Regions from separate parts of the Neobacillus sp. DFD-2R genome, predicted to be linked through region 1. Evidence: riboswitches for the same ligand, from Rfam matches in the RefSeq annotation. Region 1 holds a riboswitch; each other region holds the start of a gene.
The links. Region 1 has a riboswitch for S-adenosylmethionine ahead of mtnW (2,3-diketo-5-methylthiopentyl-1-phosphate enolase). Riboswitches for the same ligand answer to the same signal wherever they lie in the genome.

Region 1 (3,282 bases):
CAAGCTCTTCCTTCACATCAGCCAATTCTTTCCATTTTTCCATTAGCATTTTAGCTCATTCACCTCAATTCTCTTTTTTACCGCTTCAATACAATCATAAAAAGTGCTAAATCCTTGATGAGAAATTCCCCATTCTTCGCATTTTTCTTGAAGCAGATCACGAGCAAGGACAAAATCTGCTTGTTTTGCTGCTTCAAGATCGGTAACAGAGTCACCAATAACAATTTTGAAGTTTTCATCACGATTTTCCAATTTTCGAATGATACTTGGTTTACAGCAGCCACAACCATTTCTGCACAATGAATCACATTCATAGGGCCATAGAATTTTTATTTCGTTTTGAGAAAAATCGGATCTATTGCAAAAGATGCCATCAAATGGTCCATAGTCTTCCAGAATCGGATAAACAAAAAAATCAATTCCACCGCTTACAATATAGAAGGGAATTTTCTCCGAACGAGTAAATTCAACAAATTCTTTAAAACCGGACCGAATCTTTGCGTTTTTAATCGCAAAATTAGTAACCTCTGTTTTTAAATTACTTGGTATTAACGAAAATAATTTTCCAACTCCTTCACTGACGGAAACCTGCTGTGTGAGGATTTGATCCTTTATCATTTCCCACCCTGAAGGAGCAAATTTTTTCATGATGGCGATAATATTGTCACTTTCCGTAATTGTTCCATCAAAATCACAATAAATCACTGGTTTTGTCATTTTACGTTTACCTCGGCACTTCCCCATAATTGAAGTGCTTTATTAAGCTCTGAGTCGCTCTCAGCAGCCTCCGCTAATGTTTTCCCTTGTAAATTGGCTTCAATCGCTTGCCTGAATGCAAGACCTCCGCCACGGGCACCATCAGGATGTCCATGTACACCCCCGCCGGCGTTAATGACAGAATCAATTCCAAAATCACGTATTAATAATGGAACCAAGCCGGGATGAATTCCCGCAGAAGGAACAGGAAACGCCTGTTTAAAGGAATCTTTCCTTGTTAGCTCATTAGCAATCGACAACGCCTTGTCCTTTTCTAAAGCAACTGTTCCATAAGGTGACGGGAAAAGTGACAAATCAGCGCCGGAATACCGAAGGAGCTTTCCGAGCAATAATGAAGATGATATACCATAATGGGACGAAGAGGTTAATGCCCCGCTTACAGCAGGATGTGCCATTAAAGGTATGGCAATTTCATCGTCTTCTCTTAATTCCTGCAAAACATCCAGGCCATATGAAAATACATTGAATAATAGAAGGTCTGCACCAAGCTCCACAGCCTTTCGAGCTTTTTCTTTTAGTTTGGAGGTTCTGCCGGTAAGATTCACAGCATACAACGTTCGATGTCCTGTCTGATTGTAAACTTCTTGGAGGACCTTGTTCCCCTCAACAATTCGGTTTTCAAACGGTGTAAGTTCATTTTCAAAAAGTATTTCATCATCCTTAACAAAATCAACGCCACCGTATGCTTGCTGTTTAAGCTGCTCTACTAGGAATCCTAAATCCTTACCGAGTACTCCTTTAAAAATACTCATTAAAAGCGGTCTGTCATAAACCCCCAGTTTTCTTCGCAGACCGTCAATACCGTATCTTGGTCCAGGGAAACATTTTTTTAATTCCTGATCAAACTGTAAATCAAGCAATTTTATTTTTCCATCCAATGAAAGTTTTCCAAAAACAGTCGTTAGAATCGCGGGTAAATCGGTTGAAAAATTTATGGTAGGGTATGCGATGGTAATAATCGCTTGATTTTCTTTTTCTGAAAGCACTTCGATTGAAACGACTCTTCCTTTATGCTTTCGTAATTGGTTTTGTTCCAGTTCGGGCAAATTGGTCCAAGACCCTACAGTTAATCCTAAAGCAATTTCCTCCGCTTTTTTGTCTGGATTTTTTTCGTCGTGTATAAGATATGTGGCAATTAATTCAGACATTCTTAATCAACTTCCTTTCAAATAAAACATAAAGAAAACTCGCCGACTGGCAAGCCCAAAAGGGCGAAGACAGAGGCGTAGTTGCACTTATGCGTTTTTAGAATTTATGGAATAGTTTCTAAATAGCGAAAAAAACCTCTTCGACAGGAAGAGGTTAGCATTACAAACTAACATCTTCTCATCTTTCAGCCTTTCGCTGCAAGAATTAGCACCGTGCTTAACATTAGGTTAAGTCGGTTGCCGGGCTTCATCGGGCTGGTCCCTCCGCCTGCTCTTGATAAGAAAACATCGTATATATTCACTTTAACAATATATTTAACTTTATTTTGAATTATCCCAAAAAAAGAATATTCCGTCAACTATTTTTTGAAAATTTCTAATGAACTCATTCTTTCGATAGCTTCACTTAACCGTTTCTCAGATGTCAATAAACCCACCCGAACAAAACCTTCTCCGAATTCACCGAAGCCAATTCCCGGTGCAACCATGATATGTGCTTGTTCAAGAAGAATGTCGGCAAATTCCTCAGATGTAAGACCATTAGGAACCTTTAACCATGCAAAAAATGATCCTTTTGGTGCCTTAACATCCCAACCAATCGTACGGAGTCCGTCAATCAAGATGTTTCGTCTCCGTTCATAAAGCTCATTTAATTCCCTAACACAATCCTGTGGTCCTAATAATGCAGCTGCAGCAGCTTCCTGAACAGCTCCAAATATGCTTACATAAAGGTGATCCTGTAACAGCTCAATGGCAGCTATAACACTTTCATTACCTACCGCAAAACCAACACGCCATCCTGCCATATTGTACGTTTTTGATAGAGTATAGATCTCGATTCCAACTTCTTTAGCACCATCAATTTGCAGAAAGCTTAGCGGTTTATTACCGTCAAAACCAATAGCTCCATAGGCAAAATCATGGATAACACACACATCATTTTCCCGTGCAAGCGCGACAGTGTCTTCAAAAAACTCTCTGGTAGCCGTAGCCCCTGTTGGATTATTCGGATAATTGAGGAACATTAATTTTGCTTTAGATAACTCTTCTTGAGAAAGTTCATTATAATCCGGTAAGAATTCTTTTTCTTCTTTTAGCGGCATTGTAACCATTTCAGCTTTAGCAAGCGCAACCCCGGACCAATAATCGGGATAGCCCGGGTCTGGAACAAGGATCGTGTCGCCAGGGTTCAATAGGCATTGAGGAATTTCCACTAACCCGGCTTTTCCTCCAAACAAAATCGCTACTTCTTTATCAGGATTAATGGATACCCCATACTCACGAAGATAAAAATCCTCAACAGCCTTTTTTAAATAGGGGTACCCTTGAAATGGCGAATATTTATGATTTACCGGAT
Region 2 (3,282 bases), 2.2 Mb from region 1:
GGATGATGCTCAAGGGCCGGATAATGTACCTTTGCAACGAGCGGATGCGCATCTAAAAATTCCGCCAGTTTAATCGCTGATTTTTGCGATTGTTCCAGGCGAACGTGAAGTGTCTTTAATCCCCTTAGAACGAGCCATGCATCCTGAACGCCAAGGATTGCCCCAAAGCCATTTTGCAAAAAGCCCAATCGTTTCGCCAAATCTTCGTCCTTGACAACGGCAAGTCCTGCGACGACATCACTGTGACCGGACAAAAATTTAGTGGCACTATGCAGCACAACATCTGCGCCAAGCTCCAATGGTTTTTGCAGGGCAGGAGTTAGAAAGGTATTATCGACATAGGTTAATGCCCCAATTTCCTTTGCTAATTCGCATATTGCTTTGATATCCGTTACCTTCATTAACGGGTTGGATGGTGTTTCGACATAAAATGCTTTTGTATTTGGCTGAATCGCCTGTTTTACTTCATCTATATTGGTCATATCGACAAAGGTATGCTCAATTCCGAATCTCGTCAGAACCTGTGTAACCATCCGAAACGTACCGCCGTATACATCTTCGGTAATAACCATGTGATCACCTTGAGAAAGAAGAAGAAAAGCGGTTGAAATGGCGGCCATTCCTGATGAAAAGGCAAAACCTTTAGTGCCGCCTTCTAATTCGGCAATCACATCCTCCAACGCTTCTCTTGTTGGATTTAAACTGCGGCCATAATCATATTTACCAAACTGATCGAAATCCGCTTGGTGGAAGGTGGATGCATGCTGGATCGGTACACTTACTGCCCCAGTAGCAGGATCAACCTTGTGCTTATTATGAAGGAGTCTTGTTTCAAATGTATATTCACCCATTATGCAATCACTCCTTCTTTAATTTTGGCAAATGCCTGTTCAAGATCCTGTTTAATATCCTGTGAGTCTTCAATTCCAACGGAGAAACGCAATAAACGATTGCACACTCCTTGTTGGATTCGTATCTCTTCCGGTATATCAGCATGTGTTTGTGTTGCCGGATAAGTAATGAAGCTTTCCGTACCGCCAAGACTTTCAGCAAAAGAAATGAGAGATAAACCTTGTAGGAACGGATTCACCCAAGATTCATCTTTGATCCGGAAAGAAAGCATTCCGCCTTTTCCAGGATAAAGGACGTCAGTTACACCGTCATGATTAGAAAGATATTCAACAAGTTCCTTCGCATTTTTCTCATGTCTTTCCATTCGGAGGGCTAGTGTTTTCATTCCGCGCATGACCAGCCAAGAATCGAATGGACCAAGAACTCCACCTGCTCCGTTGTGATATAATGCCAGGTCTTGACAAATTTTTTCACCCTTCGCAACAATCAGCCCGGCAAGGACATCATTGTGTCCGCCTAAGTATTTAGTGGCACTATGAATGACAATATCGGCACCAAGTTTGATTGGCTGCTGGAGGAGTGGAGTATAGAAAGTATTGTCAACAATCAGCAAGATTCCGTGTTTCTTGGCAATTTTTGAAATAGCGGAAATATCTGATTCCTGCATGAGGGGATTGGTCGGAGTTTCAAGAAAGATGGCCTTTGTATGAGGAGTAATCTTACTTTCCACTTCGTCCGGACAACACGTATTCACATATTGAGTCTTTAAGCCCCATTTTTTAAAACCTTGCTCTAACAAACGGTAGGTACCGCCGTATAAATCTTCACTTATTAACCATTCATCTCCGGATTGGAATAATGAAAGAATCGTATAGATGGCTGCCATTCCCGAGCTGCAAGCATAACCTTGGTCCCCATATTCCAAATCGGCAATTGCTTTTTCAAGGAGCTGGCGAGTCGGATTTCCTGTGCGGCTATAGTCAAAGCCCGTTGACTGGCCAATCCCCTCATGACGGTAAGCCGTTGAAAAATAAACAGGTGGGTTTACAGTTCCTGTTGCGGTTTCACTGCGATTTCCAATTTGAGCAAGCTTCGTTTCAATTTTATACATGTCATCCACTCCCATTTTTTAAAATAATAATAAAAAAAAGCCTTCTTATAAGAAGAAGACTTTGTCTGTTCGGACCGTTCAGTCATTCTTCTTATCTCGCAAATTACCTAGAATTTGCAGGACTTAGCACCTTTTCAATGAAAAAACCATTGAAGGTTGCTGAGGTGTCTTCGGGCCATTCCCTCAACCTCTCTTGATAAGAAAGCAATATTTAGATTATTTATAAAATTTACTACAATTTCGCGGGGGTGTCAATTGGTTTTTTATTTTTCTCAATGGCTGATTCAAGATTAGAAAATTATGAAAAAATTTAAAGTTAATTTCCAAGAAAGATGTTGACACTAATATTAAGAGATGATATTTTTAATCTACAAGGTGTTCTTAATAATGAACTATATTGAACAGTAAATTGTCATGTAGAATCCAAATGAACATTGTCATAAAAAGCAAGAAACATAGATTTACATGGTTTTATAACAATGAAATAATAGTTGGTAATAAGGGAGAATCATTGTGAATGAACCCTTATCGATTAACTATGGATTGCGTGTTCTGTTTAAAGAACTACAAGCTGGTAACGTTCTATATTTTAATACTACATATAAATTATTTAAACTACATACAGTTTATTTCATGCTTGGCAGGAGGAAAAGATGAGTGCTATTGCTGGTATTTATCATTTGAACGATGAACCTATTAATCTAGAACATGGCAGGCGGATGATGAAAGATTTGGAGAAGTATCCGGCTGATGATGTTCAAATATGGCATAGTGACAAAGTCTTTCTTGGCTGCCATGCCCAGTGGATCACACCTGAATCGATTGGTGAAAAGTTGCCTAACTATGATCATGATAGGAAGTTAGCCATTACGGCTGATGCGATTATTGATAATCGTGAGGAATTGTTTGAAAGACTGCAGGTCAAAAAATCTGATAGAAAAACAATAACAGATAGTGAACTTATTCTTCTTTCCTATGATAAATGGGGAGAGGATGCACCGAAGTATTTAGTTGGCGATTTTGCTTTTATGATTTGGGATGAGAAAAAACAACAATTTTTTGGAGCCAGGGACCCTTCGGGATATCGAACACTTTATTATTATTATAATCAATCCAAACTAGCATTTTGTACAACTATCCAACCGTTATTGTCCCTGCCGTATATTGAAAGGAAATTAAATGAAAACTATATTGCTGAGTTTTTGGCAATTACGGGAATGATTGATACTGTAGATGCTCGTATGACGCCTTATTGCAATATAGATCAAATACCACCATTTCATTCAATTACTATTATTAAAGATAAAATAAAGTTAACT
Region 3 (3,282 bases), 1.1 Mb from region 1:
TGACAAGAGTTGCACCTGTTCCTGAAATCGCTCCACCTTCTAAAAGGGAGAAGCTTGTTATTTTTTTAGCATTTGTTTGTAACACACCTTTTCCAAGGAGAATGGCACCGAGAGCAATAATCAAACCGCCGATGATTATGCCGGCTTTGACTGTCAATATTCCGGCTCCGACGATTGGCCCTGCTGCATTGGCAACATTGTTCATTCCCGCTGAAAAGGACTCGAAAAAACCAACAATGATCACAAATAGTGAGAGAATGCCTTTTGTTTTCCCTGTTTCTAGCTTAGGGTATTTTTTTTGTACTCGCTGAATCAGTTTTCCAAATATAAACCCTAAAGTAAAACCAATAATCGGTATGATAAACCAAAAAGCAACGATCACCATAATATTTTTAATAAATAAGGCACGATAGGCTATTCCTACCCCCACCACAGCTCCAACGGTAATTTCGCTTGTTGAAAGAGGAATACTTAAAATATTAGCGAGAAATAAAGATAAAGCAGCAGATGAAAGAATGATCAAAACAACCTTTACGGTTAAAAACGTGTGGGGAATAAGGTTGCTCCCAATTGTTTTAACCACCTCACTGCCTCCGATTACAGCACCGGCAAAAATACCAATGCCGCAGATAAGCAAGGCTATTTTCCGACTAGGAAGTGCACCTGAGCCGTAAGGGATACTAATGGCAGCTGCGGCACCGCTAGCACCAATATTCAAGGCAAAAAACAAGGCAACTGCACATGCTGCATAAGTAAGTGTCATTGACGTCCCCTCTTATCCATGCAGTCCGCACTCAGTTTTTCCTTTACCGGACCATCTTCCCGAACGAAGATCTTCTTCATTCCAAGCGGGTGCAGTACAAGTTTTACATCCAATACTTGGATAGCCCTTATCATGCAGGATATTGTATGGAAGCTGGTTTTTGTGAGCATATCTCCAAATATCCTTCCAGGTCCAATGGATGAGTGGGCAAATTTTTACTGATTTAAATTTACTGTCCAAATTAAAAAATTCGGTGTTCTTCCTTGTTTCTGACTGTTCTCTTCTTAATCCTGAAAGCCATGCCGTCCCGCCGGATAGGACTTCATTAAGCGGAATGACCTTTCTCATTTCACAGCACTTATTAGGCTCACGCTTCCATAATTCATCCCCATATTCCAATGCCTGCTGTTCAAGTGTAAGTTCAGGCTTTTTTAATTCAATTCTAAGGTTTGGATATTTTTGTTTTACTTGTTCAATTAACTGATAAGTCTCCTCAAAATGAACCCCTGTATCAAGAAATACGATCCTTGCTTTGTCATTTACCTTTGAGATCAAATCTATTAAAACAATACCTTCAATCCCGAAACTGCATGCATATGTTATCTCATCTTCTGAGTAATGCTGATATGCCCATCTTAATACTTCGAGAGCGCCTTTTGTTTCATCACTCATTGCAAACAAAGGCGGCGAAAACGAATCAAACGTATGATAAGTCAACAATTCAGTCAAGCTAACTTCCCCCATTTCTTTAAGGCAATAAAAAAAACAGTTATAACCAAGCAGTTAAAACTGCCTCTAGTTTTCTAGTCAGCACTTTTTATTTCAACCTTACTTTTTCATTCTTTTCAATTTGAATAATCTTTCCGTCCTGTACGACAAGCGTTATCGAACCAAACTTTAAATCTGTTAATAACTCTTTAAGCCGTGCAAAAACAGGTTCCAGCAAGTCTTCTTTTCCCAAACAAGTCCCTCCCTTGTTAAACAAAAAATCTTCCCATTTCGGAAAGACTGTTTAGGTAATATTTTTACCTTATCTTTCAAAATGGTTCACATTTTGTTGGATTTAGCACCTTACTATTTGTAGGTTGCCGGACATCAAAGGGCCAATTCCCTCCGTCTCTCTGGATAAGTATTCATTTTTAATAAAAACAAAATTCTTTAAGGAGTTTAATCCCTAGTTAATATATCGGTTTAATTAAATTTAACAGCATTATGTATAAATGTCAATCTGTTATTTTAAAATTTTCTGGCTTTTTCATAAATTGTTAAAAAAGTCCTAAGAACAAAAGGCGCAAGCGCCCGGTTAGCGCACGACAGGATTGGTACGGCTCGACTGAGGTAAAGTCAGATAATTTTCCAAGTTATCCGCACCAAATTATTTTATAGTTTCCTAAACGATACAAAAAGCTCTAGGCCTTGTATTGGCGCTAGAGCTAGATATTTCTTATAGTAAATAAAATAAACCATTTTCGCTAAAAATAAAAAAGCAAGTGGATCTACACCCACCTGCTTTTAATAGTAAATAATTATTCTTGAATTGTTGTAATTGAACCTGAACCTACAGTACGTCCGCCTTCACGAATTGAGAACTTTGTTCCTTCTTCGATTGCAACTGGAGCGATTAGTTCAACTGTCATTTCGATGTGGTCGCCAGGCATAACCATTTCAGTACCTTCTGGAAGCATACAAATACCAGTGATATCAGAAGTACGGAAATAGAATTGTGGACGGTAGTTTGAGAAGAATGGAGTATGACGTCCACCTTCTTCTTTTGATAAAACGTAAACTTGTGCTTTAAACTTAGTGTGTGGAGTGATTGACTTTGGTTTAGCCAATACTTGACCACGTTCGATATCTTCACGTGCTACACCACGAAGAAGAGCACCGATATTGTCTCCTGCTTCTGCAAAGTCAAGAAGCTTACGGAACATTTCTACACCTGTTACAGTTGTAGATTTTGGTTCTTCAGTGAAACCTACGATTTCAACTACGTCACCAACTTTAACTACACCACGCTCAACACGTCCTGTAGCAACAGTTCCACGACCAGTGATAGAGAAAACATCCTCAACAGGCATCATGAATGGCTTATCAGTGTCACGAGTTGGAGTTGGGATAAACTCATCAACAGCAGTCATAAGTTCATAGATTTTTTCTTCCCAAGCAGCATCGCCTTCTAATGCTTTAAGAGCAGAACCTTTGATAACCGGAGTATCATCACCAGGGAAGTCGTATTCTGTTAATAGATCACGAATTTCCATTTCTACTAATTCAAGAAGTTCTTCGTCGTCTACCATGTCACATTTGTTCATGAATACAACAAGGTATGGTACTCCTACTTGACGAGAAAGAAGGATGTGCTCACGAGTTTGTGGCATTGGGCCATCAGTTGCAGATACTACAAGGATACCGCCGTCCATTTGCGCAGCACCAGTGATCATGTTTTTAACATAGTCAGCGTGTCCTGGGCAGTCAACGTGTGCATAGTGACGGTTATCAGTTTCATACTCAACGTGTGC

Region 2: it holds a riboswitch for S-adenosylmethionine, as region 1 does, so the genes downstream of both, AC3ANV_RS04775 (methionine biosynthesis PLP-dependent protein) here and mtnW (2,3-diketo-5-methylthiopentyl-1-phosphate enolase) in region 1, are expected to answer to the same signal.
Region 3: it holds a riboswitch for S-adenosylmethionine, as region 1 does, so the genes downstream of both, AC3ANV_RS26820 (YezD family protein) here and mtnW (2,3-diketo-5-methylthiopentyl-1-phosphate enolase) in region 1, are expected to answer to the same signal.

Annotation. Positions count from the first base shown of each region.
Region 1 is NZ_CM173228.1:4,276,256-4,279,537, forward strand. Features, by position in the region: gene AC3ANV_RS21395 (methylthioribulose 1-phosphate dehydratase) at 1-49, opposite strand, end outside; gene AC3ANV_RS21400 (2-hydroxy-3-keto-5-methylthiopentenyl-1-phosphate phosphatase) at 43-717, opposite strand; gene mtnW (2,3-diketo-5-methylthiopentyl-1-phosphate enolase) at 714-1,925, opposite strand; SAM riboswitch class I at 2,101-2,209, opposite strand; gene AC3ANV_RS21410 (aminotransferase class I/II-fold pyridoxal phosphate-dependent enzyme) at 2,285-3,282, opposite strand, start outside.
Region 2 is NZ_CM173228.1:987,744-991,025, forward strand. Features, by position in the region: gene metC (cystathionine beta-lyase) at 1-851, opposite strand, end outside; gene AC3ANV_RS04775 (methionine biosynthesis PLP-dependent protein) at 851-1,963, opposite strand; SAM riboswitch class I at 2,052-2,166, opposite strand; gene AC3ANV_RS04780 (lasso peptide isopeptide bond-forming cyclase) at 2,617-3,282, shown strand, end outside.
Region 3 is NZ_CM173228.1:5,329,060-5,332,341, forward strand. Features, by position in the region: gene cysP (sulfate permease) at 1-763, opposite strand, end outside; gene AC3ANV_RS26815 (phosphoadenylyl-sulfate reductase) at 776-1,483, opposite strand; gene AC3ANV_RS26820 (YezD family protein) at 1,581-1,706, opposite strand; SAM riboswitch class I at 1,791-1,895, opposite strand; gene tuf (elongation factor Tu) at 2,290-3,282, opposite strand, start outside.